One region of the Pseudoalteromonas sp. '520P1 No. 423' genome, then DNA from elsewhere that is predicted to be linked to it. Evidence: predicted binding sites of a transcription regulator. Region 1 holds the regulator's gene; the other holds the start of a gene.
The links. Region 1 encodes MetJ, which represses methionine synthesis genes. Its sites were predicted from a motif close to TAGACGTCTAGACGTCTA; they were not measured.
Positions count from the first base shown of each region.

Region 2: metA (homoserine O-succinyltransferase) is a predicted target of MetJ. The motif match lies at 14,775-14,792, and genes of this name have one in related genera.

Region 1 covers NZ_BBZB01000001.1:6,857-23,699, forward strand. Annotated here, with positions in the region: gene metL (bifunctional aspartate kinase/homoserine dehydrogenase II) at 1-430, opposite strand, end outside; gene metB (cystathionine gamma-synthase) at 516-1,691, opposite strand; gene metJ (met regulon transcriptional regulator MetJ) at 1,939-2,265, shown strand; gene PSA_RS00045 (hypothetical protein) at 2,358-3,149, opposite strand; gene PSA_RS00050 (methyl-accepting chemotaxis protein) at 3,236-5,263, shown strand; partial or broken gene PSA_RS00055 (cupin domain-containing protein) at 5,497-5,907, opposite strand; gene PSA_RS00060 (acyl-CoA dehydrogenase C-terminal domain-containing protein) at 6,156-7,952, shown strand; gene PSA_RS00065 (PKD domain-containing protein) at 8,126-10,831, shown strand; gene asd (archaetidylserine decarboxylase) at 10,883-11,749, opposite strand; gene rsgA (small ribosomal subunit biogenesis GTPase RsgA) at 11,772-12,839, opposite strand; gene orn (oligoribonuclease) at 12,961-13,506, shown strand; tRNA gene PSA_RS00085 (tRNA-Gly) at 13,690-13,765, shown strand; tRNA gene PSA_RS00090 (tRNA-Gly) at 13,812-13,887, shown strand; tRNA gene PSA_RS00095 (tRNA-Gly) at 13,934-14,009, shown strand; tRNA gene PSA_RS00100 (tRNA-Gly) at 14,057-14,132, shown strand; gene PSA_RS00105 (sodium:proton antiporter) at 14,276-16,090, shown strand; rRNA gene rrf (5S ribosomal RNA) at 16,545-16,659, opposite strand; rRNA gene PSA_RS00115 (23S ribosomal RNA) at 16,792-16,843, opposite strand, start outside.
Region 2 covers NZ_BBZB01000001.1:3,603,760-3,620,602, reverse strand. Annotated here, with positions in the region: gene PSA_RS16570 (efflux RND transporter periplasmic adaptor subunit) at 1-123, shown strand, start outside; gene PSA_RS16565 (efflux RND transporter permease subunit) at 179-3,454, shown strand; gene PSA_RS16560 (efflux RND transporter permease subunit) at 3,444-6,515, shown strand; gene PSA_RS16555 (aromatic amino acid transport family protein) at 6,567-7,775, opposite strand; gene PSA_RS16550 (carboxymuconolactone decarboxylase family protein) at 8,045-8,635, opposite strand; gene PSA_RS16545 (MarR family winged helix-turn-helix transcriptional regulator) at 8,905-9,384, shown strand; partial or broken gene PSA_RS24705 (peptidase U32 family protein) at 9,569-10,305, shown strand; gene PSA_RS16530 (DUF4212 domain-containing protein) at 10,751-11,014, shown strand; gene PSA_RS16525 (sodium:solute symporter family protein) at 11,026-12,750, shown strand; partial or broken gene PSA_RS24700 (CBS domain-containing protein) at 12,861-14,009, shown strand; gene PSA_RS16510 (3'-5' exonuclease) at 14,031-14,696, shown strand; gene metA (homoserine O-succinyltransferase) at 14,857-15,804, shown strand; gene PSA_RS16500 (homocysteine S-methyltransferase family protein) at 15,845-16,843, shown strand, end outside.

The DNA.
Region 1 (16,843 bases):
TGGCATCAAAAGATTGCGCTTTATAATCTAGCTGCGTTAAATATTGCGCTAATAGCCTTGAAGACCATACTTCACCATGCGCTAAAAGCTGTGCTTCTATTAACTTATTTTGTTGTGCTAATTGAGTTATTGCATCTAACTCAATATTTAATTTATCTAACGCATGAACTTGTTGCTCATCAATTAACAGTTCACTTATCAATTCTACTTGATGGTTTTTTAATAATTTAACAACATCGCAAATGCCTTGTACATCATTTTGCTGATAACACTGCCATAGCTTAACAAGTGTATTTGTCGTTTTACCTGCAGCAGAAACTACAATTGAGTCACCTAATTGACAATGACTAATTATAATATTCGCTACCGCATGATATCGCGCTGCAGAACTTAGGCTAGAGCCACCAAATTTATGTACTGATTTATTCATTTCAATTTACCAAATAGCTTCATTAGCAGAAGTTAAGCACTTAACATTTGCAATATTTATATCATTTACAGTGTAATTTAGATTCTTAAGATTTTGAACCTACACCGGGTTTTGTTGCTACAAAAGTACGTTCTAAATCATTTATTAAATCTTGAACATCTTCAATTCCCACTGAAACTCGGATCATTGTATCGCCAACACCCGCTTCTAATCTTGCGGTTTCATCCATACCTGCATGAGTCATAGTTGCAGGATGACAAATTAGGCTTTCAACACCACCTAAGGATTCCGCTAAAGTAAATTGCTCAACACTTGTTAAGAATTTTGCTGAGTCGTTAATATCACCTTTAATATCAAAACTCACCATACCGCCAAAACCTTTTTGTTGTTTTTTAGCGAGTTCATGTTGTGGATGAGATTTTAAACCTGGGTAATAAACTTGATCAACATATGGGCTTTTTTCTAGATACTCAGCAACAGCCATCGCATTTAGCTCATGCTGTTTAATTCTCACATTTAATGTGCGAATACCACGTAAAGTCAGGTAGCTATCAAATGGCGCACCTGTAATACCGATATTATTTGCCCACCAAGCAAGCTCAGCACCTAACTCTGCTGTTTTAGCGATTACAGCTCCGCCAACAACGTCAGAGTGCCCATTAATGTATTTAGTTGTTGAATGCACAACAATATCTACACCTAATTCTAATGGATTTTGTAATGCAGGTGATAAAAATGTATTGTCGGCTGCAACTAATGCACCGCACTGCTTAGCGGTTGCAACCACTTTACTGATATCTGTTAAACGTAATAACGGGTTACTTGGTGTTTCTATCCATATAACTTTAGGTTTGATATTAAGAATTTCATCAAAACTTGCATCTAATGTGAAGTTAACGATTTTTAATTTTAATAAACCGCGTTTTTCTAAACTTGTGAATAAACGGTAGCTACCACCATAGCAGTCGTGTGGGATCACTAAAGTATCTTTAGATGATAATAGTTGTGTAATTAAATGAACTGCAGCCATTCCTGTTGCAGTAATAATGCCTTTTTCTCCACCTTCTAATTCAGCTAAAGTTTCAGCAAGAATGTCTCTTGTTGGATTGCCGCTGCGTCCATAATCGTAAGCACGCTTTTTATCAAAGTCAGCAAATGAATAAGTAGTTGATAAATAAAGAGGCGGAACCACTGCACCGTGATGTTTATCTGCTTCGATGCCTTTTCGTACAGCTGTTGTTGCTTTTTTTACTTGAGTCATTTTTAATACCTACAACCAATTAGATGTTTAGACGTCCAAAAGGTTAATTCAATAAGTTTGGGAAGTCAAAACTTTTATCCATCTAAATAGCTAAACATCTTAAATTTGACTATCTTAGATAAATAGATAAAATTTCGGGTCAATAAAACAATTAAAATTACATAAAGTAGTTCTATTAGACTAGTCAGATTAGTATAATTTAGCTCGACAACAAAAGCGCGGTTTGAATAAAAGGCAATTTAAGTATATGGCAACAAAATGGAATGGTGAATATGTTCACCCATACGCAGAACATGGTAAAAAATCAGAGTTAGTTAAAAAAATAACTGTTTCGATTCCATTAAGTGTTTTAAAAGTACTTACTGACGAAAGAACACGTCGACAAGTAAATAACTTGCGTCATGCAACAAACAGTGAATTACTGTGTGAAGCATTTTTACATGCATTTACTGGACAGCCGCTACCCAATGATGAAGATCTGAAAAAAGATAATCCAGATCACATTCCAGCTGAAGTTAAAAAGATAATGACTGAAATGGGTTTAGAATTACCCTTTATGGAAGATGAAGATTAATTATTTTCAGCTTTAGCTAAACTAAAATATTATGTCCATATAATAAAAAGCCAATTAATTTTAATTGGCTTTTTTATGCGAATAATTCAGATTTAGCAATTTTCCATGGCTTTAAATAAGCACGTATATTGATATTCAAATTCTAATTGAGTTATTTTGCTACCATCAATAATTCTATTCTCAACCGTATTTAACGAATAAGTCGGGGCTTTTACTTCTAATTGTAAGCAGGCTTGTTGGTAAAATTCTTGTTTTGTTGGATGATCAGGACTGACTAGATTAAAAAGCTGTTTTGGTGTTTGCCATTGTTTTAATAAACAAATAATACCAGCCATTACATCTGTTTGATGAACCATATTAACCGCCGCCAAAGCGCTACTTTTTAGATGTTTACCAGATACAAACTTACCAGGATGACGTTTAGGACCAATTAACCCAGCTAAACGTACAACCTTACCTAAATCTGCTAACTGTAAAACTTTTTGCTCTGCTTGATTAAGCAACTTTTGGCGCTCTGTAACTAAAGTTAATGTGCTTAATTCATTATATTCAACTGGTGCATTTGGATAAATACCCGTTGAAGAACATAATAAAAAACCTTTCATTTTAAGTTTTATTGCAAGATCAATCGCCTGGTTTAAACTCTCGATATAGTTATCTCTTGGTGTGATACAACACACCCAATATGCTCCCTCTAAACTAATATTGTGCTCTAAGTCATTTTGATTATTTACATTAAAGTAATGGATCTGCTTTTCATTTGCTAATTTTTTTGAGCGGCAAGTCTCTTGGGTAATAACTCCAATCTGTTGTAAATTGGTACTTAATTTACTACCAAGCCACCCAGAACCTAAAATAACAACATTTACGGGCTTATTTTCCATTAACATTCCATCAATATACTAGCAGTTTTAAGGGATATATGATTATATTACCACTATCTAATTCTCGTTGTACTGTTATGTTAATTATGATCCAAAACTTATCTATTCGGAAAAAAATTCTCTTTTTGATTGGTGGCACGATTGCAGTGCTACTTATAATGGCTTCATGCTTTTTAGTAAATCATATTGCTTCTTTATCTCGTAGCTCAATCGAGAGTGAAGCAAAACAATATGTTCAATCAGAACAACAATCCATCGAATCTTATTTTGCTCAATATGGCAAGATTGTAGAAACATTCGTAACAAATCCATACTTAGTTAACTGGTTTGAAAATTGGACAGCCAGAGAAAGTGATTTAGCGCTTTCCGACGGTTATGATGCTGTAAACCAAGATATGGTGCGTATTAGTGGCAATGACGATAATATTTTATCTGCATTTTTTGCCTCAGGCATAACAGGTGAGTATTTTAAAGAAAATGAGCGAACCACCTTCTATAACGGCCAGCCCTATTACGCCTATAAACGAGGTTGGTGGCAAGAAGCCATGCAAATTAATAGCCTTTACGTTGGTGCTTTATCAGTTGATTTAACAACGGGTAATGTTTCTGCAGTTGTTCAACAACCAGTTTATAGTCCAAATAACAAATTAGTGGGGGTTGCTGGTGTTGATCTTCAGTTAAACAAAATCGCTGACATGATTGAAGATATTAATTTCAACAATAAAGGCTTTGGCTTTTTATTAGATAATCAACAAAAAGTTGTTCACTTATCGAAAAAAACACAACATCAACTATCCATTACAGATGAAAGTGAAAGAGGCAAAGAAGGATTAGATGCACTCGAAACACAATTTGATAATACCTCTGGATTTAAACAACTAAACTCTGAAATGAAAAATAACCTGAACGGCACGAATATAGTGACTTTTAAAGGCGAAGAGTATTATGTTGTTTATCGTCGCTTACAACTTGAGAAGCCAGTTCTTGATTGGTACGTTGGATTATTAGTACCAATGAAGTTAATTGAAGAACCTGTTAAGCAAGCTGTATTCACTACTAGTATGGGTGTGCTGGTTATTTTATTAATTATCGCAGCTGTTATTTTTTGGGCGACACAGATGATCAGTAAACCGATTAGTGATTTAACGCATGTGATGCGAGATATTGCCTCAGGTGACGGTGACTTAACTAAAAAAATTGACATGAATCGCACTGATGAAGTTGGCCAATTAGCATCTCATATGAATAGCTTTATCACTAAACTGCATACATTATTGCTAAAAACAGCCAGTCAAGCTGAGCAAGTTGGCGTTGCATCTGAACATTTAAGTCAAGTGTCTTATGAAACCAACAGTGAAATACAGCAAGAAAAGGAGCAAGTGGATAGTGTCAGTACTGCTGTAACTGAAATGGCTTCTACTGTATTAGAAATTTCACGCAACGCACAAGAAACAAACTCAGCAGCTGCAGAGGTTCAAAACCTTACTAAGGTCGGTACAGATATATCTAATGATGCTCAAACGGCTATGACCTCTTTAGCTTCTCATATCGGTGAAGCATCGCAAATTGTATCTGGCTTAGAACAAGAGTCAGGAAATATTGGTGCTGTTGTTGATGTGATAAACAGCATTGCAGATCAAACAAATTTACTGGCACTTAACGCAGCCATTGAAGCTGCAAGAGCAGGCGAACAAGGTAGAGGATTTGCGGTAGTTGCTGATGAAGTACGCTCTCTTGCAAGCAGAACACAAGAGTCTACTGACGATATTCGCAATATGATCAATAAGTTGCAACAAATAGCGCAGCAAGCTTCAACAATGATGCAAGAGGGTAAAGATCAAGCTGAAAGCTCAGTAACACAGACTCAAGATGTATTAGCCTCGCTTACTGCAATAAGTAATTCAGTAGCAACTGTACAAGATCAGAGTCATCAAATTGCCACTGCGACTGAACAACAAACTTTGGTTGCTGAAGATATTAATACGAGTTTGAATGCAATTAATGACTTAGTAAATAATACATCAGAACATGCTAATGAGCTTGCTAGTGAAGCAAGTGATTTAAATAATTTAGCTTCAGGTTTAAATGAAAGCGTAAATCAATTTAAACTGTAACTACGATAAAAATGTAGCGCGCTTGCAATTAAGTAAGCGCCTTACTTATTTTTAAACACTGAATCAAAATATCCTTTATTCATCAAAATACCAATAACCTAAATTAAGCCAACAAAGTAAACTCTCAATTAAATAATGGTGTTTTAATAATGGCTTTAACATCTTAAATGTCAAAACTTGGTTATTACATAATAAAGGTATAAATTGAGCGTATTTTTCATCTAAATTAATCTGATCATATCTTTGGCTGAGGAAGTAGATACCCCACAGAGAAACTCATTGATTCTTCTAAAGTGATTCCCTCATGAGGAAAGCCCGGCGAAATATATAATATGTCGCCAGGAAATAACTCTACATCTATAATGGATTCAAATGATTCGGTATACAATAAAGCCTCATATGCTGCAAATTCTTTATAATCGCCTTTATCACCTACACACCAACGACGATGTCCAGAACCTTGGAATACATCATAAAGATCTATATAAGGACCAAACTCGGCGTGCCATAAATTTTTTTTGAGAAACAATGCGCGACTCAACATAATCGTCACAGGCTAATCCAGCTAACTCATCAGGTGATAAAAAATCTTGAAAATCCTTAAAACCTTAGCGTATGACTAATGGTTTTTTTTGCCAATAAATAGATAAAAAAACCTGAGGGGGTCAGCTAGTTTAAGTTAAGTTGAAGCATAGTTACATACCATAAAAAATTTAAAAAATGATATCAAGTTAGTGCATTTCCAAAGGTAATTAAGATCAAAGTTATGCTTTTTAGATGACATTTAACGCTTTTATTTTGATTGTGTTCATGCTTTAATCAAACACAATAAACTCATCCGACCAGTAAATTATAATACTAAATTAATAACATTTTATTTGGAGATAGCACAATGCCGGAATATAAAGCACCACTTCGTGATACTAAATTTGTTATGCAAGAATTATTAAATTGCGAAGCCCATTATGAAAAACTCGGTTATGAAGATGCCACTCCAGATATGATTGATGCGATTTTAGTTGAGGCAAGTAAATTTACAGAGCAAGTCATAGCACCATTAAATCAAATTGGTGATCAACAAGGCTGTACTTGGAATGAAGGTGAAGTAACAACACCTGATGGATTTAAAGATGCTTATGATCAGTATGTAGAAGGTGGATGGCCAACATTATCTCAAGATGTCGACTTCGGTGGCCAAGGTTTACCTCATTCACTTAATAATGCAGTTGCTGAGATGATGTCAACGGCAAACCATAGCTTTGCCATGTATCCAGGTTTAAGTCATGGTGCGATTGCTACATTAGAAGATCATGGCTCCGAGCTACAAAAACAGATGTTTATGCCTAACTTAGTCTCTGGTGAGTGGACAGGCACTATGTGTTTAACTGAAGCTCACTGTGGTACAGATTTAGGCATGTTACGCACAAAAGCTGAGCCGAATGAAGATGGTAGCTATGCTATTACAGGCTCTAAAATTTTTATTTCGGCTGGTGAACATGATTTATCTGACAACATAGTGCACATAGTTTTAGCACGCACGCCTAACGCACCAAAAGGTGTAAAAGGTATTTCATTATTTATTGTGCCTAAATTTAATGTAAGTGATGACGGCCAAAAACAAGATCGCAACCAAGTTGCCTGTGGCTCTATAGAACATAAAATGGGGATCAATGCTAATGCAACCTGTGTAATTAATTTTGATAACGCAAAAGGTTATTTAATCGGTGAAGAGAATCGCGGTTTAAACTGCATGTTTACTTTTATGAATTCGGCACGTTTAGGTGTTGCAATGGAAGGTGTTGCCGCTGCAGAACTTGCATTCCAAGGCTCTGTTGCTTATGCAAAAGATAGATTACAAATGCGCTCATTATCTGGAGCTAAAAATCCTGACGGTAATGCAGATCCTATTATTGTTCACCCTGATGTACGTCGTATGCTACTTACTCAAAAGTCTATTGCCGAAGGTGGTCGCGCTTTAATTGGCTATTTAGGCCAGCTAGTTGATACAACTCACGCAGAAAAAGATCAAACAGTAAAAGTAAACGCGAATGATAAACTTGCTTTATTAACGCCAATCGCTAAAGCATTCTTAACTGAAATGGGCATGGAGTGTGCTAGTCATGGTGTGCAAGTTTATGGTGGCCATGGCTTTATAAAAGAATGGGGCATGGAACAAATCATGCGAGATACCAAAATAAGCTGTTTATATGAAGGCACGACAGGTATTCAAGCACTCGATTTATTAGCACGTAAAGTACTAGGGTCTAAAGGTAAATTATTAGAAGCATTTGCTGCTGAGGTTTTACCATTTTGCAAAGAAAACTCAGCTGACGAACATATGGCTGAATTCATAAATCCAATCTTAAAAAACCTAGAACAATGGCAAAAAATAACCCAAACAATCGGTGAAAAAGCAATGACAAATCCAGATGAGATTGGTGCAGCATCTGTCGATTATTTAATGTTTTCAGGTTATGTTACTTTAGCTTACTTTTGGGCTCGTATGGCTAAAACGGCACAACAAAAATTAGCTGATGGTTCAGAAGATACAAAATTCTACCAAGCTAAAATTAAAACTGCACAATTTTATTTCCAGCGCATGTTACCTAGAGCTAAAGGTCATATAGCTTGCATATTAAACGGTGCCGATTCGCTTATGGCATTAGATAGTGAAGATTTTATTTTTTAGACAGCGCTTTAAATTTCTTTGATGGGCAATTAATATTGCTCATCAGTTTATTATTAATAATCAATTCTACTGTACATTTTTTGCTTCACAAATGTTTACATAACCCATAGACATTATTTCACCAAAGTATTAACTTATTAATGAGCCATACACTTTAATAATAAGGAAATACCATGGCATTTTTAAGCAGTTTAATTTTTGCCTCAACGATCGCTTTAGCGGATAATTCCCCATCTGTTTACCTTGCTGAATTTAAAGATAAACAACATGAAATAAAGACTAAAATTAGCTTCCATCATGCATTACTTGCCACTGAAAAAGATGGTTTATTATTAGAACTTAATGAACATGAAGTTTCTTTGTTAGAAAATAAAGGCATACAACTTACTCCTGCAACTCAACAATGGCAAAAAAAGCTCAGTGAGATAAAAAAACTCACTCTAAATAATAATAATCAAACTTCAGGGATCCCTGGTTTTAGCTGTTATGCAACCGTAGAAGAAACATTCTCTGAAGCGGATAAGCTTATAAACCAATATCCACACTATGCTCAATGGATAGACATTGGTGATTCTTGGCAAAAACATAATGGGGGCGATGGCTACGATTTAAAAGTTTTAAAAATTGGTAATAAAGACTTAGTAGATCCACCAATACTTTTCATACAAAGCGCTATGCACGCTAGAGAATACACTACAGCCGCATTGACTTTAGATTTCGCTAAAACCTTACTCAATAATTTTGAATCAGATCCTGATATTAATTGGATTTTAAATCGTCACCAAATTCATATTTTATTTCAAACCAACCCTGATGGCAGAAAAATTGCCGAAACAGGTGTATCCCAGAGAAAAAATGTTAATGAAAATCACTGTAATTTTGGAACAGTTGGTGTTGATTTAAATCGAAATTTTTCATTCGGTTGGAATACAGTTCAAGGTGGCTCTAGTGGTAATGAATGTAATCAAACTTATCGAGGAGCTTCTGCGGGTTCTGAACCTGAAGTGTCCTCACTTGAAACTTACATAAGATCTATATATCCGGATGTACGAGGCGATAATGATACAGATGCAGCTCCAGTCGATACTAAAGGGCTCTATTTAGACATACATAGTTATAGTGAGTTAATTTTGTGGCCTTTTGGGCATAGTGAAACGTTAGCACCAAATAACAAAGGCCTAAAAGCCTTAGGACGCAAGCTCGCTTTTTTCAATGGTTACGACCCCATGCAGTCTGTCGGTTTATACCCTACAGATGGCACTTCTGATAATTTAGCTTATGGCGAACTAGGCATAGCACATATTACATTTGAACTCGGCACTGCTTTTTTTCAGCAATGTAATATCTATGAAAATAAAATTAGACCAGATAATCTAAAAGCTTTACTTTACGCAGCCAAAGTAGTTGAAGCGCCTTATTTGATGACTTCGGGTCCTGATATTGAATCTATCAAAATTACTAATGTGACTGATAGTTATATAGAAGTTGATGTATTAGCAACTGATGAAAGGTTTAGTTCATCTGGAGGCTCTAGTAAGGCAGTTAAAGATAAACAAGGTAATAAAATCCCTACTTCAGAAAGTGAAATGGAGCCAACACATAATATTAAAAGCGTTTTTTATAGTGTAGGTGACTACCTTGATGAAGAAAATACTTTACAAGCAGAAGTGAAGGATGGTGATACAGATAGTAGCAGAGAAACTTTTACTGCTCGCATAGATAAAAGCATGGTACACAATGATCAAATAACATTATATTTTCGCGCTGAAGATGACGATGCTAGCTTGGGTCCTGTGACAGCTAAAACGCTGAAATTAATAAAGCCAACTGGCGACACTAAAATAAATTGTAAAGGTGCTAAATGTACTTTTTCAGCGAATGAAAGCGATATGAGTTATTTGTGGCAACTCGAAGACGGTAGATATAGTTCAAATCAAGAGGCTAGCTTTATATTTCCGACACTCGGTAGCTATAAAGTAAACTTTAGCATCACAAACACAATTGGGTTAAAAACTGAAAAGTCCGTTGATTTTGATATAACCGAATACTTAAAACCAATCGTCATATTTACCAATAGTTGCACTGACAATACTTGTCAGTTTGACGCCTCTGCAACTACAGATCTAGATAGTAAAGCACTAACATATTCATGGGATTTTGGCGATTCAGCTAGTTCAGATTCAATTACACCAGAGCATAACTATGAAAATGAAGGTAATTATTCAGTCACCCTAACGGTAACAGATGAACATAATCAAATATCAACTGTAACTAAAGAGGTAACAATACAATTAAATAAACCAACTGGCGACTTAAACATAAACTGTACAGGTGCTAAATGTACTTTTTCTGCAACTGAAAGTGATATGAGTTATTTATGGCAACTAGAAGACGGAAGAAGTAGCTCAAATAAAGAAGCTAGTTTTATTTTACCGACACTTGGGAATTATAAAGTAAACTTTAGTGTTACCAATTCAATGGGATTAACAACTGAAAAGTCTGTTGATTTTGAAATAACCGAATACTTAAAACCAACTGCAATGATTACGACTAGTTGCTCTGAAAAAACCTGTCAGTTTGACGCATCTACGACTACCGATTTGGATAGCGAAACATTAACTTATTCTTGGGATTTTGGTGATTCAAAAAACTCTGATTTAATCACAGTTGAACATAAATATGAAAATGCAGGTAGTTATTCTGCCACCTTAACAGTAACGGATGAACATAACCAAGTATCAGTTATAACTAAAGAAGTCACAGTGTCTGATGCTGTAATTCCAGAGCCGATTCCTGAACCTGAAGCAAAACAAAGCTCTGGTGGCTCACTATTTTACTTAATATTAGTTTTACTGGGTATTAGAAAGGTAAGGAGCTAGCAATATAAAAATGGGGTAGCACTTACCCCATTTTTTGTTATTTAATATGACCTATTTGGTAATTTTAGCGAATGGTTGGCCCATTCTTGTCACTGTCTCTGGGATTTGACCCGTTAAGAAGTCAGCAGCTTGTTGTGGCCAAGCTAAAATAACCGTAGAACCTAGCTTAAAACGCCCCATTTCATCACCTTTCTTCAAGCTAATTTTATTATCGCCTTCAGTTGGGTAATCCCAGCTAAATACTTTTTTACCTGCTGGCGGTGTTACTGTACCTGACCAAATTGTTTCTATACTTGCTACAATTGTTGCACCCACTAATACCATAGCAAGTGGGCCAATTTCAGTATCAAAAATAGCAACTACACGTTCATTTCTTGCAAATAAATTTGGTACATTTTGTGCCGTTAGTGGGTTTACTGAAAATAAATCACCTGGTACATATATCATTTGCTTTAAAGTGCCATCTATTGGCATATGTATACGATGATAATCTTTAGGTGCTAAATAGATAGTTGCAAATTTACCACCTTGAAAAGGGGCAGCTGTTTGTTCTTCACCACCGAGTAATGTTTGCAGACTAAAGTCATGACCTTTAGCTTGGATCAAACGATCATCTTGAATATCACCTAACTGACTGATCTTACCATCTACAGGATGAGCAATAATATTTTCTTCCATCGCAATTGGGCGCAAACCATCTTTTAAAGGACGCGTGAAAAACTCATTAAAGCTTTTGTAATGACTCGCTTCTTCATATTGCGCTTCTGTCATATCAATTTGATATTGTTTAATAAAAGCTTTAATTAATGTTGTTGTTAATGCACCAGCTTCCGCTTCTGCTAACTTGCCTACAGCACGTGATACTAAGTGTTTTGGCATTGCATACTGCATTGCAATTTTAAATTTATCTAAACTCACAAACGTATTCCTAATTATTATTTTATACTCTCGGTGCACGAGCGCCTGCACGCCCTTCTTGCATAGATTCTAATATTCTGTGGTAATTATCAAATCTCAACTGTGAGATTTTACCTTCAGCTAACGCCTCTTGAATTAAACAGCCTGGATCTTTTAAGTGTTTACAGTCTCTGAACTTACAACCACCTAAATATTCTCTAAACTCTTTAAAGCACCAAGTGACACGATCAGGCTCTAAGTGCCATAAACCAAATTCCCGGATCCCTGGCGAATCAATTAAATTACCGCCAGATGGCAAGTGATGTAAACGCGATACTGTTGTTGTATGCTGACCTAAACCACTATTTTCAGAAACGTCTTTAGTTAATATATTAGATTCAGGTAATAGCGTATTTACTAATGTTGATTTGCCAACACCACTTTGACCAACAAAAATACTATTTTTATCAACCAATAAAGATTTTATGCCATCGATGCCTTCACCCGTTTTATTACTGACTAAATATACTTGATAGCCAATACCACGATAAATATCTAATACGCTTTGCACCTCAGCTAAAGTGTCATCGTCTAGTAAATCAACTTTATTTAAAATTAATATCGGTTTTATACCCATATCTTCACATGCAACGAGATATCGATCTATGATGCTAGGTGTAAATTCAGGCAATACAGCTGAAACCATTAAAATCTGATCTACATTAGCTGCAACAACTTTTACGCCATCATAAAAATCAGGACGTGTTAATTGGCTTGTTCGCTCATCTACAGTTTCAATTACGCCAGCTAAGTCACCTTGACTTACCTTAGCACGACGAAAATAAACATTATCACCACACACTATATTACTGACTGTACGACGGATATTACATCTTAAGATTTCTTTGTCGGTAGTTTCAATGTCAGCATGTTGACCAAAACGACTGATCACAATAGCCGACTCTATGGCACCTAAGTTATCAGTTTGCCACTGAGTCTGAGATTTATTTTCAGTATTTTCTGTTGCAGTATTAGCCGTTTTTAAACGCTTTTGATGGTTTTCTTTTATGCGTCTTGACTGACCTTTACTCAATTTCTTTCGTTTTGTCACATTTAGCCTATAACTTAATAAATTGGATTGCTTTAAAAAAAATCGTTTAATCCATACCAGAAGCGTATTATGATATAACTAATTGCTTAAAATCGAAAGGAAAGCACCGCTAAGGTAATTTATGTCTTTTCATGAATCTAATTTAATCTGGCTTGACCTTGAAATGACAGGTTTAGAGCCACGTACAGACAAAATATTGGAAATTGCCACTATTGTAACAGATGGTGAGCTAAATATATTGGCTGAAGGCCCAGTAATTGCAATTCACCAAAGTAATGAGTTGCTTGATAACATGGATCCTTGGTGTGTAAACCAGCATGGTAAGTCTGGTTTAACTGATCGATGTAAAGCAAGTAAGTACTCAGAGCAAGATGCAATAGATCAAACCCAAGCTTTTTTAGAAAAGTGGGTACCTAAGGGTGCTTCTCCAATGTGTGGTAATTCAATAGGCCAAGATAGACGTTTTATGAATGTTTACATGCCTACGCTTGAAGATTTTTTCCATTATCGAAACTTAGATGTAAGCACAATAAAAGAGCTTGCTCGACGATGGAAACCTGAAGTTTTGAAAAAGGTGAAGAAAAAAGGTGAACACTTAGCCTTAGAAGATATCCGCGAATCCATTATGGAATTGAAGGTTTATCGTACAGAATTTTTTAATTTGTAATTTTTTAAACAAAAAACTTGCAAAAAAAATCATATCAAGTAATATCTCGCCCCGCTTAGGACAACAACCTACGGGGCGTTTTCTTAACATGGCATGTAAGATGTGATGCAGTATTAGTTCAGCTGCTAAAGCGTTAGTTGCGACAAAGTCGCGCCAGCTCTTAAAAAATGTTCTAAATGTGATGCGGTACTAGCTCAGCTGGTAGAGCGCGACCTTGCCAAGGTCGAGGTCACGAGTTCGAGCCTCGTGTACCGCTCCAAATTTAAAAACAGTTTTATTCAACTGTCTAAAATGAGTTATGTGATGCGGTACTAGCTCAGCTGGTAGAGCGCGACCTTGCCAAGGTCGAGGTCACGAGTTCGAGCCTCGTGTACCGCTCCAAATTTACAAACAGTTTTATTCAACTGTCTAAAATGAATTATTTGATGCGGTACTAGCTCAGCTGGTAGAGCGCGACCTTGCCAAGGTCGAGGTCACGAGTTCGAGCCTCGTGTACCGCTCCAAATTCGAAAACAGTTTTATTCAACTGCCATAAAATGAATTATGTGATGCGGTACTAGCTCAGCTGGTAGAGCGCGACCTTGCCAAGGTCGAGGTCACGAGTTCGAGCCTCGTGTACCGCTCCAAAATTTCACCTCTATATTGTCTATATAAAATAAAGACTTCTATTTAAAATAATCTCAATTTTTAAAATCTAATATTCGCGATTTTATTTTCAGCACATATACTTACTTCGTTAAGAACAAAACTTAATGGAGCATTAGTATTTATGACAGCGATATATATTGCAGCAATAGCACTATTTTCAGTTTTTGCTCAATGGCTTGCTTGGGTATTTAAAGTTCCTGCCATTTTATTTTTATTATTAATAGGCTTACTACTAGGTCCTGTTTTTTCAATATTAAAGCCAGACGAATTACTAGGTAATTTATTGTTTCCTGTAATCTCTCTTTCTGTTGCGATTATTTTATTTGAAGGTGCTCTTACGCTACACTTTAGAGAGCTTAAAGGCATAGGAAAAGTTGTAAGAAACTTGTGCTCTATTGGTATGCTCACAACCTTTATTATTATCGCTCTAAGCAGTTTTTGGCTACTAGGTTTAGATTGGCGTGTCTCTGCAGTTTTAGGTGCTGTATTGGTTGTTACAGGACCGACTGTGATAACGCCATTACTTAATATAATGAGACCAAGCATAGAAGTTGATCGAATACTACGCTGGGAAGGTATTGTAATTGATCCTATCGGTGCTTTATTTGCAGTACTCGTATTTGAAGCCGTAAAGTTTGCAGGACCAACAGATGCGTTAAGTCATACATTACTACAGTTAAGCGCAACACTAGCAATCGGTTTATCTCTTGGTGCCTTTGCTGGTTGGCTTACCACTTTAATCTTTAGAAAAGATTGGATCCCTTATGAGTTGCAAAAATTTACAGTCCTTGCATTCGTTTTATTTGTTTTCTCACTTTCTAACTATCTAAGTCATGAATCAGGGCTTTTAGCCGTAACAGTCTTTGGAATATGGCTTGCAAATCAAGATGACTTGGAACTAGACGCTATTCTAGAATTTAAAGAAGATTTATCAATGATCTTAATTTCAGGCTTATTTATTCTACTGGCATCTAGGCTAAGTTTGTCTGAGTTGTTATTGCTAGGTCCTACAGTGATGGTATTCCTAGTAATCGTATTATTTATTGCTCGCCCATTCTGTATTATTGTCTCGACCTTTAAATCAGATATTTCGATCAAAGGGCGAATGATCTTAGCTTGGATTTCACCTAGGGGTATTGTCGCTGCAGCAGTTGGTTCTGTTTTCTCATTAAGTATGGCTGAGCAAGGAGTAAAGGATGCTGATAAAATAGTGCCTCTTATATTTACAGTAATTATTGTTACAGTAATTCTTCAAAGCTTGACAGCTCTACCACTTGTTAAATTATTAAAAATGCATAGACCAGAACCTTCAACTATTTTAATTATTGGTGCAAATCATGTATCAAGAGCGATAGCGATTGCACTCAAAGAACAGAATATTAATATCTATTTATCTGATCCTGCCTGGGAAAATTGTAAAATAGCCAGAATGAGCGGCTTACCCTGTTATTACGGAAACCCACAATCTGAACATGCAGAAAGATACTTGCCAATGACAGATATAAAAACCGTATTAGCACTATCACCTAATAGACACAATAACGCCATTGGAGTGCAATACTTTTCACACCTTATCAAAGAAAAAAATGTATTTTCATTAAAATCATCAACTGTGCACTCTAAAGCAAATAAAGACAGTGCGACCTTTCTTTCGAGACAAATATTATTTATAAATAATACCCAAGATAATACAGCCACTTTTACGCGATTAAGCGATTTAATTGCCAAAGGAGGTAAGGTAAGTACAACTCGAATCTCAGAAGAGTTTACCTGGGATAATTATTTAGAAGTAAATAAAGAAGCTGTGCCATTATTTTTAATAAATACAATCGGACAATTAAGTCCATTCACACCTCAACTGGAAAAGCCAATAGCAGGTGAAATGGTTGTTGCTATGCAACCATATAAAATGTCAGTATTAAAAGATATGGGATAGCTATACAGCCATGCCAACACTATTAAGTTAGTGTTCTAATATAAATTCGGATAAATTTTTAAGAGTACAAGTTATAGCGCCAGAGTAGACTTAAATACCTGAATCCATGCAGGCACAACGAAGCTTTACTGAAATGATGTTGGTGAGGTATAAACGTAGGCGGGGCTTTAGCCGCGATTAGGTTACTCGTAATTAATATCTAAATCCCACAAAACAAAAAAGCCGATACATTTCTGTATCGGCTTTCTTGTGATTATGAGAGTGGAGCCTGATGTATTGGCATCTTTAGTCTGAATAATATTAGACTCTAAAACGCGAAAATCCCAACTCAATGAGTTAGGCTTTTTACTGAAATTATGAGGGTAAGCCTGGCGATGCCAGCTAACACAATATTTTTAAATTATAAAAAGCAAAAAAGCCGATACATTTCTGTATCGGCTTTCTTTAATTAGGAGCCTGGCGATGTCCTACTTTCACATGGGAAACCCCACACTATCATCGGCGCTGTTTCGTTTCACTTCTGAGTTCGGCATGGGATCAGGTGGGTCCAAAACGCTATTGTCACCAAGCAAAATCTGTTGATTATGCTTTGTTTTGTTCTTTAATAAATTCGGTTCGCTGATATTCGTAAAAGTATTCTACTTTAGTTAACACTAACTTCTTGCTTGTTTCTATCACACACAAAACCACTTTGGCGTTGTATGGTTAAGCCTCACGGGTAATTAGTACAAGTTAGCTCAAGGCCTCACAACC
Region 2 (16,843 bases), 3.6 Mb from region 1:
ATTCTTACGCCGTTAGCAACAAATACTCAAATTGTGATTGTTGGCCAGCAAAGTCTTAAAAAAGACAGTTTAGTAACTGTGATAAATAAATCAGAACATACATCTCAAGAAATTGCTGATTAGCACACAACACTACACAGCATAATAAAAATAATATCTGAATTAAGAGTCTGAGTTTATGAGTATTGTCAGTACGGTTGTTAAACGTCCCGTTACAGTTTGCATGTTTACACTTGCCATTATGTTATTTGGTATGGTTGGCTTTTCGCGATTATCAGTGTCACTTTTACCTGATTTATCTTATCCCACTTTAACTATTCGTACGGTTAATCCAGGTGCTGCGCCAGCAGAAATTGAACAATTACTTAGTAAACCAATAGAAGAAGCTGTAGGTGTCGTAAAAGGGATCCGTAAAGTTCATTCAATTTCAAAAGCAGGCCAATCGGATGTGATTGTTGAATTTGATTGGGGTATAGCTATGAACTTTGCTACTCAAAATGTGAGAGAAAAGCTTGATACGCTGTCATTACCTAAAGATGTTAAAAAACCAATTATCTTGAGATTTAACCCCGCACTAGACCCCATAATTCGCTTGGGCATATCAACGACCAATAAAGATTTTAAAGCGTTAAAACAAAACCGTACTTTTGCAGAACAAGAAATAAAACGTCAATTAGAAACCATAGCAGGTGTTGCCGCCGTGCAACTAGGCGGTGGTTTACAGCAAGAAATACAAGTGATATTTGATCAAGAAAAGGCCGCTCAAAGAGGTATATCAGCACAGGATATTGTACAAGGTATTCAAAGTGAAAATATTAATATGTCGGCAGGACGTGTTTATGATGGTCAGCAAGAGTATTTAGTTCGCACTGTAAATCAATTTGCATCTATTGATGAATTGAGCAATATGATAGTTAAACAAGTCGATGGTTATACTATTTACTTAAAAGATATTGCTCAGGTTTATGATGGTGAAAAAGAACGTACTGATATCACTAGAGTGAATAATAACGAAGCCATTGAGTTAGCGATTTACAAAGAGGGTGATGCCAATACTGTCAGCGTTGCAAATTTAGTCAATGAAAAGCTATTAACAATTAAAAAAAGCTTACCAGAAACGCTGACACTCGATGTTATTTATGATCAGTCTGAATTTATCATTGATGCTGTAGATGAAGTTAAAAGCGCAGCAATTGTTGGCGGCATTTTAGCTATGCTCATTTTGTATTTATTTTTAGGCAATTTGTTTAATACTTTAATTATTTCTCTGGCGATCCCTATCTCTATTATAGCGACCTTCAACTTGATGTTTGCCAATGATATTAGTCTAAATATTATGTCTTTAGGAGGCATCGCTTTAGCTGTCGGTTTACTAGTAGATAATGCGATTGTGGTACTTGAAAACATCGCCCGTTATAGAGAAAAAGGCGAGAGCATTATTAATGCTGCAGTTCTGGGTACTCAAGAAGTAACGGGCGCTGTTATTGCCTCAACATTAACGACATTAGCGGTATTTTTTCCGTTAGCGTTTGTTGAAGGTTTTGCTGGTCAGTTATTTAGTGATCAAGCGATGACGGTAACCTTTGCTTTATTGGCATCTTTAGTTGTTGCCTTAACATTGATACCTATGTTGGCATCTAGGCAATTTGCTATTAAAGAAAATACGACAACAGAGCAAGCTGAGCAACAATCTGAAAAAAGTGATAAAAAAAGCACATCTCGATTTAATTTAATCAAAAGAATTTTAGGATTCCCTTTTAAACTGGTATTTAATTATTTGCCTTTAGCAATAACAAAAGTATTTTTATTAATTGCTAATTTATTGATGAAATTAATTAATTTAATACTTAAACCTGCATATAAGTTGTTTAGTGTCTATTTTAGTAAAGTAGCCGTTTTGTATCATTCACTGTTATTAAAATCACTAAAAAATCGCGTTTTGGTTTTATCTTTGGCTATTGTATTTTCTCTTGGGGTGGCGAGTTTAATACCCGATATTGATGTTGAACTTGTACCAGAAGTTGCAAAATCAGAATTTACCCTTGAGATTTCTTTGCCTCAAGGCACACCAATTAAAGTAACAGATCAACATTTGCAAACTTTAGCAAATAGCATTAAGTCAGACCCTAGAGTGAAACATACTTATTCTTTAGCTGGCAGCGGTAGTTTGATGATGAGTTCAGCAAGCAAAGGCGGTGAAAACTGGGGGCAGTTGTTAGTTGCTTTACATAATAGTGATGATATTAAACCTATAAAAGCACTGGTAAGGAATAAAGCCCAAACCATGGCTGATGTGACTGTAACAATAAAACAAGCTGAAATGTTCACAACAGAGCGTCCATTACAGATCATTTTATCCGGTTATAACTTGGCGAGTTTAAAGAAAACAAGTGATGAGTTAGCAAGAATATTAATTGCTGATAAACAATTTACAGATATTAATAAAAGCTTACGTGATGGCCAACCTGAACTGAAAATTGAATTTGATAATGCGCGTTTAGCCAGTTTAGATTTAAGGGCTTCAAATATTGCTGAGCAACTAGTGACTAAAGTAGCTGGTTCAGTTGCAAGTAAATATAATTTGAATGATAGACAAATTGACATTTTAGTGAGAGCTGATGAGCAAGCTAGAAACTCTGTCCAAGCAATAAAACACATTACGATTAATGCCTCTCAAGACAGATCTCTGCCTTTATCTACAGTTGCAAAAATTAGCCAGAGTATCGGTCCAAATGAGATTAATCGCATAGATCAAACTCGAGTAGCCATCGTATCTGCTTCTTTAGCTTTTGGTGATTTAGCCAGTGCAGCATTGAAAACTAATATGATAATAAATAAGTTAAATTTACCAGACAATATTCGCGTGAAAATTGCTGGGCAAAATGAGGAAATGGCTCGATCATTTTCTTCACTTATGATGGCTTTATTATTGGCTGTATTTTTAGTCTATTTAGTGATGGCCTCACAATTTGAGTCTTTGCTTAATCCATTTATTATTTTATTTTCAGTGCCATTGGCTGTTTTAGGTTCTGTATTGGGTTTATATATCACAAGCACAGCCATTAGTGTGATTGTATTAATAGGCGTGATTATGCTCACTGGCATAGTGGTAAACAATGCCATCGTGCTTGTTGATCGCATTAATCAATTACGTGTTCAAGGCATTGAAAAATCACAGGCAATTATCACAGCAAGTAATTCACGCTTGAGGCCTATCATTATGACCTCACTCACTACAGTGTTAGGGTTAGCGCCTTTAGCACTTGCTGGTGGTGAAGGCTCAGAATTAAGGGCGCCTTTAGCAATTACTGTGATGTCAGGTTTATTTGTTGCAACAGCGCTGACACTGCTTGTGATCCCTGTTTTGTATAGTGTATTTGATCGTAAAAAATATGCTCAAACGGTCACCGAAGACACCCAAATAATTCAAGGTGACATTAATTATGATAGCTAATAAAAATGTTACAAAATCGCGTTTGCCAATTAATTTATGGCTGAGCGCGTTGGCGTTAAAGCGCCCGGTAACAACCGTTATGATAATGCTGTCGTTATTTATGACTGGACTCGTTGCGAGCAGGTTATTACCCCAAGAAAGCTGGCCAAGTGTAAATGCGCCAGTAATGTTTATTTATGTGCCATATAGTGGCTCATCACCAAAAGAGGTCGAACGTTTAATTACTCGACCGATTGAAGAAGCCATAGCGACTGTGGGCGGTATATCTTCTATGAAATCTCGCAGCCGTGCTGATTCTGCTGCAATTCAAATTATGATGGATTTAGGTTCTGATCTTGATAGCAAAATTTTAGAAGTCAGAGAAAAAGTCGATATGATCAGCCATTTATTGCCTGATGATGTGCAAAGAGTAAAGGTACAAAAGTTTTCTACTCAAGATATTCCTGTGATGACATTAACGCTCACAGGTAAAAATGATTTATCTCATGCTTATGATTTTTTAAATAAAAAACTCGTTAGAAACATAGAACGATTATCAGGGGTAGGAAAAATAGAATTAAGAGGCGTTGTTAAGCCTAATATTGAAATTAAACTCGATAGTACAAAGATCGCAATGAATCGGGTAAACCAAGGTCAATTATTACAAGGTTTACGTGCCAGTAATTTTATAGTGAAGTCGGCATCGGTTATTAATGGCGAGCGAAAATTTAGAGTATCTCCACAAGGTGAATATAAAAGCTTAACTGATATTAAAAACTTTCAAGTAAAAGCCAATGTAAAGCTCAGTGATGTTGCTAAGGTATCAGTTAAAAGCCCTGAAAAAGACAGTGAAATCAGAAGTGACCGCCAAAAAACCATAGGTTTGGAGGTATTTAAAGAATCTGATGCCAATGTTGTTGATGTTTCAAATAATGTAGTGAACTTTGTTGATTTTATAAAAGCAGAACCTGAGTTTAAAGATATTAAAATCAATATAAAAAACAACAGTGGTAATGAGATCCAGGAGTCATTATCAGATTTACTCAAAGCGGGCTTTGCAGGCATATTTTTATCTTTTGCTGTTTTATATGTATTTTTTAAAAATTATAGGATCACCTTAGTTGTGGTTGCCTCAGTGCCTATTTCATTGAGCTTTGCACTCGCTGGTATGTACTTTATGGGTTATACACTTAACATGCTGACACTAGCAGGCTTATTTATAGCTGTGGGCTTGTTGATTGATAATTCTGTCGTAATTTGTGAAAGCATACTACAACAGCAATCAAGTGCATTAAGTCATTATCAAAAAGTAATTAAAGGCGTTGATAATGTGAGCATCGCAGTGATCAGTGGCACATTAACAACAGTTATCATATTTTTCCCTATCTTAATGGGTGAAAAAAACTTTATTACAGTGTTAATTGAGCAAATTGCAGTGGCTATTTGTTTGCCTTTATTAGCATCATTATTAGTGGCAAAAACTTTGATCCCTTTGATGCTCAGCAAAGTAACAGAAGGAAACCTCAATGCAGTTACGACTCAAGGACGATTAGATAAGGCTTATCGATTCAGCTTAAAAAACATATTACTAAATCCAAAACGTTCTGCTTTAGGTGTTTTATTGTTATGTTTATTAGGCTTTTTTGCTCGAGACTTTGTATCAAATCAAGAAGAGCACAGTAAAAAGTCGAGAGATATTACCATTAGATACCATGTTATAAGTGGGCAAAAATTTGCTGATGTCTCTAAATTAGTTGATGAAATGGAAGCATACCTTTATGACAATCAACAAGAATTTGGTTTTAAAAAAGTAGATAGCCGTATTTATGCGGATTATGCATCCTCGACTATTAGGTTAAAAAAGGGATTATCCATTTCGATATCTGAATTAAAAGAAAAAATCCGTTCAGGCTTTCCTAAAACAGCTATCGCTAAACCTTCATTTTCATGGTCTGATAATAAACAAAAATTTGCCAGTTTATCTCTGTTAGGCAGCTCAACGACACGTTTAATATCATTGAGTGAGTCAGTGATTTTAAGACTTAAGCAAATCGAAGGTTTTGATGAAGTTGGCATTGATGATAATGATAAAAAACGTGAATTACTATTAAGGATTGATAATGAAAAAGTTGCTCGCTTAGGTTTAAATACACAAGATATTGCTAGTCGCATTTCAACCGCTTTAAGAGGTGTAAATTTAAGATCTTTTAGGGATGAAACACTAGGAGAGATAGATATACGCTTGGTTTATCATGATCAAAAGGCACTGCCTTTATCCCAAATTAGAGATTTACCTATATATGAAACGCAAGGGCGTGTTTTAACTTTGCAGCAACTTGTAAAGTTTGATTCACAAGCGATTATGCCTGTCATTAATAGAGTGCAAAGGCAAACAAGTTTAACAATTTCGATTAACCTCAATAAGATAACTCGTAAAGACGCTGCTGTAAAAATAAAACAAGTAATGAAAGAGATCGCATTACCTACAGGTTATGAATGGCAATTAGGCCGAGCTTACCGAAATGATAATATTTCAATGGCTAATATGGCGATAAATATGTTGCTAGCACTGGCATTAATTTTTATGGTGATGGCTGCATTATTTGAATCTTTATTAATGCCTATAGCAATATTATCTTCTATTGCTTTGGCTTTTATTGGTGTTTATTTTACTTTTGCAATCTTGGGCATGGGCCTAGGTGAAACTGCAATGATAGGCATGCTCATATTAATGGGTATAGTGGTAAACAATGGCATAGTATTAATAGACCAAATTAATAAGCTAAAAGGGTCATCAACAAGTTTAATCGAGCCGATAATACAAGCGTGTGCAACTAGAATAAGACCTATTTTAATGACAGTCGCAACAACAATAATAGGGTTAGTACCCGTTGCGATAGCTTCAAGTAATAATGAAGCTTACCCTTTAGCAATCGCAATTATAGGAGGTTTAATTTTTTCAACATTTACCAGTTTATTCTTAGTGCCATATTGTTACTTAATGCTAGTTAAACTGGGTGAGCGCTCAGCTAAACGATTTTCAATCGCCAAAAAATTCGCTGATAAATATATAACAACTTAAAAAGAACAGCTCCTGAGTCAGGAGCTTTTTTATAATGCCTAAAAGGTTAGGTTAACCAATAGAAGGGATCATACCAAACATTTGTAAGAACTGTGCGCTGATGATTAATACACCAGATAATGCCGCTAATAAAAGCGCTGAATTACCACCTCTTACTTGATAATCCTCATTAGAAGCCTGTCGTTGCTTTCTTTGTTTAAATACCATTGCAGTTGGTAAAAATACAGCTAATACAACCAATGCAATAGCGGCATAACCTAGTGCCATAATAAAACCTTGAGGATAAAACAGCGCAAAGCATAAAGGTGGTACAAAAGTGACTAACGCTGTAACAAGCCTATCTTTTTTTGCGTTGCCTTTTTTCAAGGTATCACTGAAAAAATCAAATAAACCAAGGCTTACACCGAGGAATGATGTTGCTAATGCTAAGTCTGCAAAAATAGTAATCGCATTGCTCACTTTAGGGCTTTGCAGCATAGATGCGACACTTGCGATAAACCCTGATAAACCTTCACTTTGTAATAAGTGTGATTGACTCATTACACCTTGGCTGACTACTTGCCAAAATAAGTAAATAACTAAAGGTAATGCCGCGCCCATAATCATAATTCTTCTTAATGACTTTATATCTATACCAACATATTTAACGATTGAAGGAATAGAACCATGAAAACCAAAAGAAGTAAAAACAACCGGGATAGCTGATAATATAAGGCCTTGTTCAATTGGCATTTCTAGTAAGTGTTGACCTTGAACATAAGGGGTTAACATATAAAAAACCGATGCTAAAACAATTACTTTAATTGAAAATAATACGCGATTTATTTTATCTACCGTGCCTGTGCCTAAAGTGATAATGGCACCAAAAACAATCGCAAATAATACTGAACCAGATTGAACTGGTAGCTCTAAATTAGTCCACTCAACAAGTTTAGTTTGTAGTTGAGAACCGCCACCTGCAATATAAGCGGCACATAAGGCGTAAAATAAAAATATCATAGAGCAATTAGCAATTAACTGGCCTTTTCTTCCCAGAAGGCTTTTCGCTAAAGAGTTTAATGTTGCCTCTACATGTGCATATTGATGCACTTCTAACATTAATAAAGCGGTATAAGTCATTAATGCCCATGCAGAAAATAATAATACCGTAGCAGTTGAAAAGCCGAGTCCTGCAGATGCTATTGGCAAAGCAAGCATGCCCGCACCAATTGTCGTACCTGCAATAATCAACATACTGCCTAATGTTTTACCCTGAATCATTTAATCGCCCTTTATTCTTAGTATTCTTGAGCTAGGTTAAGGTTTAAAAATTAAATTGAAAGTATATGAGATAAAAAAATTAATTAACTTGTAGCATAATATTTACAAAAGAGGTTGCTTGGTAACTAAAATTAGCACTTATTGAAGTTATACGCTTTTGATTAATAAAGAAGAATAGGATGTAATTATTACTGGATATAAGCCCAAAGTAAAAGTTACCTCAGGCTTAGTTACAACAATTATCGGGATTATTTTAAGCTTAGGATAGTTTAAATATGTTTACCGCGAGTCCAAGGTGATTCAGATAAAAGGCGTTTACCGGCATCTACTGCACCGGTTTCCATTGTTGTGCCCATAGAGTCGTTCCAGCGATTCAGATAACCAAATAAAGAAATAACACCTAAAATCTCAACAATTTCTCCATCATCCCAGTACTCATGCATTTTCGCTGTAATTTCATCATTTACTGCATTTGGCACACTGGAAGCGGCAAGCGCCAATTCAAATGCCGCTTTTTCAGCTTGTGTATATAAATCACTTTCTCTAAATGACCAAATGTTAGCTAAGCGTTCTTCGGTACCGCCGTAGCGCTCTGCAGCTAAAATCGTATGTGCTTCGCAGTACCTACAACCTGTATTGGCACTAGTGATATAACCTATTAAGCGTTTTTGCTCGGCTGTTACACGTCCATCATTGGCCATTACGGCCATATTTAGATTAATAAATGCTTTTGCAATGGCTGGTCTGTGCTGCATGGTTAAAACACTATTAGGGCAAAAACCTAACGTTTCATTAAAAAATTTAGCAAGTTCAATAACTTCTTCATTGGCATCTGTTGGTAATGGTTTAACTAATGGCATGATAAATTTCCTGTTTTATTTTTATAGTGTATTTAAAATACAATCAAATTGCTGCATATGCAATAATTTTTTTATTGCATATGCAGCATCTTTTGTTTAAGTTTTTATTTTTTATATAAAATGCTAAAGTGACATAATGATTTCATATCAAGGTCAAGCGCATTAGTAAGTCAGCTAGAGATCAGGCTTTTTCCCTGACAAAACAAATTGAAAACCCATTAGATTTAACATCTCATCTGCCATATAGAGTCGCTGTGGTAAGTAATTTATTGGCATTAAATCGCGATTGGAAAATTAGAAACTTAACTGATTTAGATCCAAGAGAAATGCGGGTTTTGATTAATATTGGCTCTTATATGCCTGTTAAATCAGCTGATATTGCTTATCAATCTAGACTAGATTCTTATACGGTAAGCAGGGCGGTTAAAAAGCTTTTAAGTTTAAACTTAATTGAATCTCATCAAGATGAAATTAAAAAGAATGTTAAAAATTTATACTTAAATGAGGCAGGGAAAGCTTTATATCTTGAACTTATAAATGCCATGGATGAAAGATCTAAGCAATTAGAGTCTGTATTATCTGAAGATGAACAAGCTGTATTTTTTGATATGTTAGCGCGAATAGAAAACAAAACCGAAGCACTTTTAGCTGAACAAGCCAGTGAATTTATCAAAGAAGGTTTAGATGCGCCCACAGATCAAAAAGAATTAATTAGATGGTATAAAAAATCAAATAAAAAACCTAATTGAACTTAATTAAATTTTTATTTGGCTATGACCTGTTTTAGGATTTAATAAAATCACTTTTTCTGATTTTAGTTGTTAAATGGCATTATTTTATTCTGAGTTATCATTTCAAAGCTTAATCTATATCAAGTTTCCCTTAGCAATTATCATTAAATTAAAGCCATAAAATTTTTTGTGGTGTGTATTCATGGAGCTTCTTTGTCCTGCAGGCAGTCTTGCCTCATTAAAAGCAGCAGTCGATGCGGGTACTGATGCGGTTTATATTGGTTTTAAAGACGAAACAAACGCGCGGCACTTTGCTGGTTTAAACTTTACTGAACGGCAACTTGAAAAAGGGGTTGCTTATTTAAAACTTGATAATTGTAGACTGCATGTGGCAATTAATACTTTTGCCCACCCTGATGGTATGGTGTGTTGGCAAGCCTCTGTAGATAAAGCGGTAGCAATCGGCGCTGTTATTTATCATCTTATTTAACTGACGAATCTCCTAATACCGCTGGTGCTTGTTCACCTGCAAAATTTGTTGAATAGAAAGAAACAGGTACAGGCTTAGAAACCCATTTAAATGGTATCTTAATTGACAAGTTTAGCGATGACGAAAAAGCAGGGTATCCAACATTATGTAAAGGGCGATTTGATGTTGGTGATGAGCGTTATCATGCATTTGAAGAGCCTACTAGTTTAAAGAGCATGGAAATGTTGCCTGAGTTGATGCAAATGGGCATTAGTGCAATTAAAATTGAAGGTCGCCAACGTAGCCCAGCTTATGTATCTCAAGTGACATCGAGTTGGCGACAAGCGATTGAAGCATGTAAAGCTAATCCTGAAAATTTTAAACCATCAGTTGAGACCAAAGCGTGTTTAAGTAGTTTATCCGAGGGAAGCCAAACTACGCTTGGTGTCTACCATAAGAAGTGGAAATAAAAGCGATGAATGCAATGGTTATTGGCATAAAGTAGAGGGCATGGTTCAGGTTGAGGTTTAAAATGCCATTAATACCTTAGATGTATACAATATTTACTTTCCAAAAACTGCATTTACAGGTGGTTTAGTTATATTAGACTAATGTCTGACATATGCTAAATCACCTCTTTTATTTTGTCTTTCTCAAATTTTTTATTTAAAATTACTTTAGCCAATTCATTTGGTTATGTCTTTTTTTTAGGTTTGGTTTTACTGTACTCTATTAAAGTTAACAATATGTTACGACTAAGGTCTGACTTTCAAGTCGTGTTTTGCTTGTTATGTTTAATCCTGAAGATATATTTTAGTCACTTCAAAATGTTTTTTATAAAGTATAAAAATAATATGCATTTTGAAGCGATTAGAATATTAGCGCACTCAATGGTCCTATTAGGGGAATATGAAAATGGCTTTTAAAAATAATGAACAAGCTAAAGCATATTGGTCAGAGAATCTGTCCTTAATGTTTAAGTTATTAGCGGTTTGGTTTTTGGTCTCTTTTGGCTTTGGTATTTTATTAGTTGATGTATTAAACGAGATTAGATTTTTTGGGTTTAAATTAGGCTTCTGGTTTTCACAACAGGGCGCAATTTACACATTTGTGGCTTTAATTATCGTTTACGCAATGAAAATGAATGCGTTAGATAAAAAATACGGCGTAGACGAATAGGAGCCAATATGATGGATGTTCAAACTCTCACTTTTTTAATTGTTGGTTTAAGCTTTGCGCTTTATATCGGCATTGCAGTATGGGCTCGAGCGGGTTCAACTCAAGAATTTTATGTTGCTGGTGGCGGTGTACCTCCTTTAGCAAATGGTATGGCAACGGCGGCTGATTGGATGAGTGCTGCGTCATTTATTTCAATGGCAGGTATCATTTCTTTTGCAGGTTATGATGGTGGTGTTTACTTAATGGGTTGGACTGGGGGTTATGTATTATTAGCCTTATGTTTAGCACCCTATTTACGTAAATTTGGTAAATTTACGGTTCCTGATTTTATTGGCGATCGTTATTACTCTCAAACAGCACGTACAGTAGCTGTTATTTGTGCCATCTTTATTTGTTTTACTTACATTGCAGGTCAAATGCGTGGTGTAGGAGTTGTATTCTCTCGTTTCTTAGAAGTTGAAATTGAAACAGGTGTTTACATCGGTATGGTAATTGTATTTTTCTATGCTGTTTTAGGTGGCATGAAAGGCATTACATATACGCAAGTTGCTCAGTATTGTATTTTAGTTTTTGCTTACTTAGTACCAGCTGTATTCTTGTCTTTAATGATGACAGGTCATGTATTACCACAAACTGGTTTTGGGGCCACACTATCTGATGGGTCAGGTATGTTACTGCTTGATAAACTTGATGGTTTGAGTACTGAACTCGGCTTTGCACAATATACCGAAGGCTCTAAATCCATGATTGATGTATTTGCTATTACAGGTGCATTAATGGTGGGTACTGCTGGTTTACCGCATGTAATCGTTCGCTTTTTCACAGTACCTAAAGTTAAAGATACACGCATTTCAGCTGCATGGACGTTAATATTTATTGCAATTGTATACACGACAGCGCCTGCACTTGCTTCATTTGCTCGTGTAAATATGGTTGATACCATTAACGGTAAAGATGGTAGCGGTACAGCGTATGCTGAAGCACCTAGCTGGGTTAAAAACTGGGAAAAAACGGGTCTTATCACATTTAATGATAAGAATGGCGATGGCAAAATGTTCTACTCAGCGGGTAAGATCACAGATCCTGCAAGCAAGAACGAAATAAAAATTGACCGCGATATTATTGTATTAGCAACACCTGAAATTGCTGATTTACCAGCATGGGTTATTGCTTTAGTGGCAGCGGGTGGTATTGCAGCAGCATTATCAACAACGGCAGGTTTATTATTGGTTATCTCAACATCAGTGTCCCACGATTTATTGAAACGAACATTGATGCCTAATATTAGTGATAAACAAGAGCTCAGGGCCGCAAGATTGGCAGCTGTGATTGCCATTACCATATCTGCATACTTTGGTATTAATCCACCTGGCTTTGTAGCCTCAGTAGTTGCTTTTGCCTTTGGTTTAGCTGCGTCGAGTTTCTTCCCTGCAATCATTATGGGTATATTCTCTAAGACGATGAATAAAGAAGGTGCTATTGCAGGTATGGTATCGGGTATTTTATTCACAATCGGCTATATTGTTTACTTTAAGTTTATTAGCCCTGATTTAAACAGCGCTGAAAACTGGTTATTTGGTATCTCGCCAGAAGGTATTGGCCTGATTGGTATGGTTGTTAACTTTGTAGTTGCAGTAGCGGTACAAAAAGTGACTAAAGAAATTCCAGCTGATGTAATTGAAATGGTTGATTCAATCCGAAGCCCTAAAGGCTCAGGTGATGCGCACGCTCACTAAAATGAAATAAACTGATATTGATTTTAATCAATAAAGCTTAAAAGCTCGACTATAGTCGAGCTTTTTTTTGCTTGTAAGTAAAGTGAGGTGAGGTTTAAAGGGAGTGAGTCATGACTAACACCATAGAGCAAAAAGAACTTTATCAATTTTTAAGTAATCAAGCGCCATTTTCAGAGCTTGTACCTGCGGCTGCACACTATGCGGTTAATCACTTGCAAATTATTTATTTAAGTAAAGAAAATCAGTCTCAATGGTTAAACTCCCATTCTCCTAGTTTGTTTTTAATTCGTTCCGGTTTATATGACTTAGTGAATACCCATGGGGAAGTGATTGCACGTTTGAGTGAAGGCGATTATTTTGCCTATCCTTCATTGCTCACAGGTGAAACGATAAAAAATAACTTACAAGTACAAAATGAAGGCATAGTGTATGTTTTAGAACAAGGTGACTTTGATTTTTTACGTCGTGAGTATTGGGTTTTTGCACAATATTTTGTACGCGCTCATGCTAATCGCCTATTAGCTTCGAATTATAAAAAACGATAAGAAAATTGGTCGGAGCAAAAAATTTCAGAGTTGATGCACTTTGGCGCTGTCACTCTTCCTCCAGATACGAGCATTCGTGATACGGCTAAAAAAATGAGTTAATCGAGCTTTTCTTCTATGATGATCACCCAAGATGAAAAGTTGTTGGGTGTTGTTACCGATAGAGATTTACGAAATCGTGTTTTGGCAGCAGAAGTTAATCCTGACCAAGCAGTCACCCAGATTATGACATCCAACCCGAAGTATATATTTGAAAATAACCGCGTATTTTCTGCGATGCAATTAATGCTGCGCCATAATATTCATCATTTACCAGTATTAGATGAAAGTTTTAAACCTTTAGGCATGCTTACCAGTACCGATTTATTAAGGCAGCAAAAATCAGACCCAGTGCAACTGATTGGTCGAATATATAAAGCGAATAGCACAATAGATTTAAAACGTTATGCAATGGAAATACCTGAGCTATTGCAAAGTTTTTCTCATAAAGTAGAAGACATTAGCATTATAGGAAAACTATTAAGCAGCTTAACGGATGCGCTAACTGCGCGTTTAATTATTTTATATCAAGAGCAGTTTGGTCAAGCAAAAGTCCCCTTTAGTTGGATTTGTTTTGGCTCACAAGCGAGAGAGGAGTCAACTTTACATCCAGATCAAGATAATGGTTTATTATTGCCTGATAACTTAACGCCAAATCAAGATTCATATTTTAAATTCGCTCGGGGTAGTTTATAAATGGGAGTTGCTCAAAAGGTCATTCAAAAAATAAAAGAGTTTTTGATACCGAATAAACATTTAACATTGCTTCACAAACAAAATTGTTTACATGCAGATTATTTAGCCATAGATTTAGAGTTAACAGGCTTGAACCCTAAAGAAGATGAAATAGTGTCAATTGCTTGGTTGCCGATAAAAAATCAAAAGATTTATGTTTGTCAGGGTGAACATTTTATTAACTCTCAAGTCAGTTGTTTAAAAAAAAGTCCGATATTTCATGGGATCAATCAACAAGCGGTACAAAGCGGGCAACCATTGACTAAGGCATTGCTAAAGCTCGTATCATTATTAGATTGTGTTGTTTTAGTATTTCACAACGCTGAACTCGATTGGGCTTTTTTGCAAAAAGCTTTTATAGAACATGGGATCATATTTTCTACTGAGCAATATAAATCAATTATAATATTAGATACCATGAAAATTGAGCATAAACGCTTGTCTAGGCTAAGTCATGACATAAGCTTTGATGCTTTAAACTTGGAAAAATGTAGGCATAGATATAATTTACCCGATTACTCAAACCACAATGCATTGACTGATGCGATGGTCACAGCTGAGTTATTCCTGGCGCAAATTAATCATATCAGTAGCGGCAAACCATTAGCCGTTAAATCTTTATTGTAGTGCACTGTCTTTTTATTAAATCAATACATTCATTGAAACTATACTGTGATCAAATATATTTATTTTAATTGTCTTTTTTGGACGTCTAAACATCTGGAGCTTGATAATTCTAGCTATCCGTTCATAATAGCGCAATCAGTTTACTTGTTTGGAGATTTTTATGCCTATCACGGTACAAGATCAGCTACCTGCCATAGCTGCTCTTCGCAATGAAAATGTATTTGTTATGCCGCAAAGTCGTGCAAAAACACAAGAAATTCGCCCAATGCGTTTGGCTATTTTAAATTTAATGCCTAATAAGGTAGAGACCGAAGTTCAGTTTATTCGACTTCTGGCAAATAGCCCGCTACAAGTAAATGTCGATTTATTACGTTTAGATACACACAGAAGTAAAAATACTTCAGAGCAGCACTTAGACACTTTTTACCGTTATTTTTCTGAAATCAAAGATAATAATTATGATGCTTTAATTATAACGGGTGCGCCTTTAGCGCATTTAGAGTATGAAAATGTGGGTTATTGGCAAGAGTTAGAAGTTATTTTGGATTGGGCTGAAAGCCATGTTACTTCAACTTTATTTTCTTGTTGGGCAGCTCATGCGAGTTTATTTCATCATTACGGTTTAAAACGAGAGCTTAAAAAAGATAAATTATGTGGTGTATTTAAACATCAATGTTTTTCTGAGCATGGTGCATTAACACGTGGTTTTGATGATGACTTTTTAGTGCCTCATTCTCGTTATGGCAATATATCTTTAGAACAAATTGCAACGGTACCAGAGCTTGAGGTATTAGCGGGTTCCGATAAAGTTGGCGCATATTTAGTTAAAAACCAATCTGGTAGCCAAGTTTTTATAACAGGGCACCCTGAATATGAGGCGGACACTTTGGCGGGAGAATATGCCAGAGATGTTGCCAAAGGCGCCGGTGCTGCAATACCAGAGAATTACTTTCTAAATGATGACCCTAAAATTGAGCCATCAAAAACTTGGCAAAGCCATGCATTTTTATTATTTTCAAATTGGTTAAACTATTATGTATATCAGACTACGCCTTATGATATAAAGCTTATTAGCCAAGATGTCAGAACAAACAATTATGCCGAATAAATTAACGTACCGTCTCCAAATTAGTAGTAAGGATTAACTCATGCCTAATAAACTTGAGCAGTTAAAAGCAGCATTAGAACAACGTATTCTCATTTTAGATGGTGCCATGGGCACTATGATCCAAAAATATAAGCTTGAAGAACAAGATTATCGTGGTGAGCGTTTTGCTGATTGGCATATTTTAATCAAAGGCAATAATGATTTATTAAGCCTGACTCAGCCAAAAATAATAGAACAAATTCACCGTGAATATTTAGAAGCCGGTGCTGATATCATTGAAACTAATACATTTAACTCAACAACTATCTCAATGGAAGATTATGAAATGGCTAAGTTTAGCCGTGAAATCAACCTTGAGTCGGCTAAGTTAGCCCGCAAAGTATGTGATGAAATACAAGCGAAAGATCCGTCTAAACCGCGTTATGTAGCAGGTGTTTTAGGTCCAACCTCTAAAACCTGTTCTTTATCGCCAGATGTAAATGATCCAGCCTTTAGAAATATTACATTTGATCAGCTGGTGGAAGCCTATATTGAATCAACTTTAGCACTGATTGAAGGTGGTTCAGATATTATTTTGATTGAAACTATTTTTGATACCTTAAATTCTAAAGCGGCGGCATTTGGTGTTGAAGAAGCATTTGAGCAAGCGGGTGTCACTTTGCCAGTTATGGTATCTGGCACTATCACAGATGCCTCAGGGCGCACTTTATCTGGGCAAACAACAGAAGCCTTTTATAATTCAATTCGTCACATCAAACCTATCTCTATTGGGTTAAATTGTGCTTTAGGTCCTGATTTATTACGTCAATATGTCGAAGAGCTTTCTCGTGTTTGTGAAACTTATACCTCAGTGCACCCAAATGCCGGTTTACCAAATGAGTTTGGTGAATATGATTTAGAAGCAGATGAAATGTCAGTAGAAATGGTCGATTGGGCAAAGTGTGGTTTTATTAATATTGTAGGTGGATGTTGTGGTACAACGCCTGAACATATTAAAGCTTTTGCTGATGGTGTAAATGGTATAGCTGCGCGTAAACTA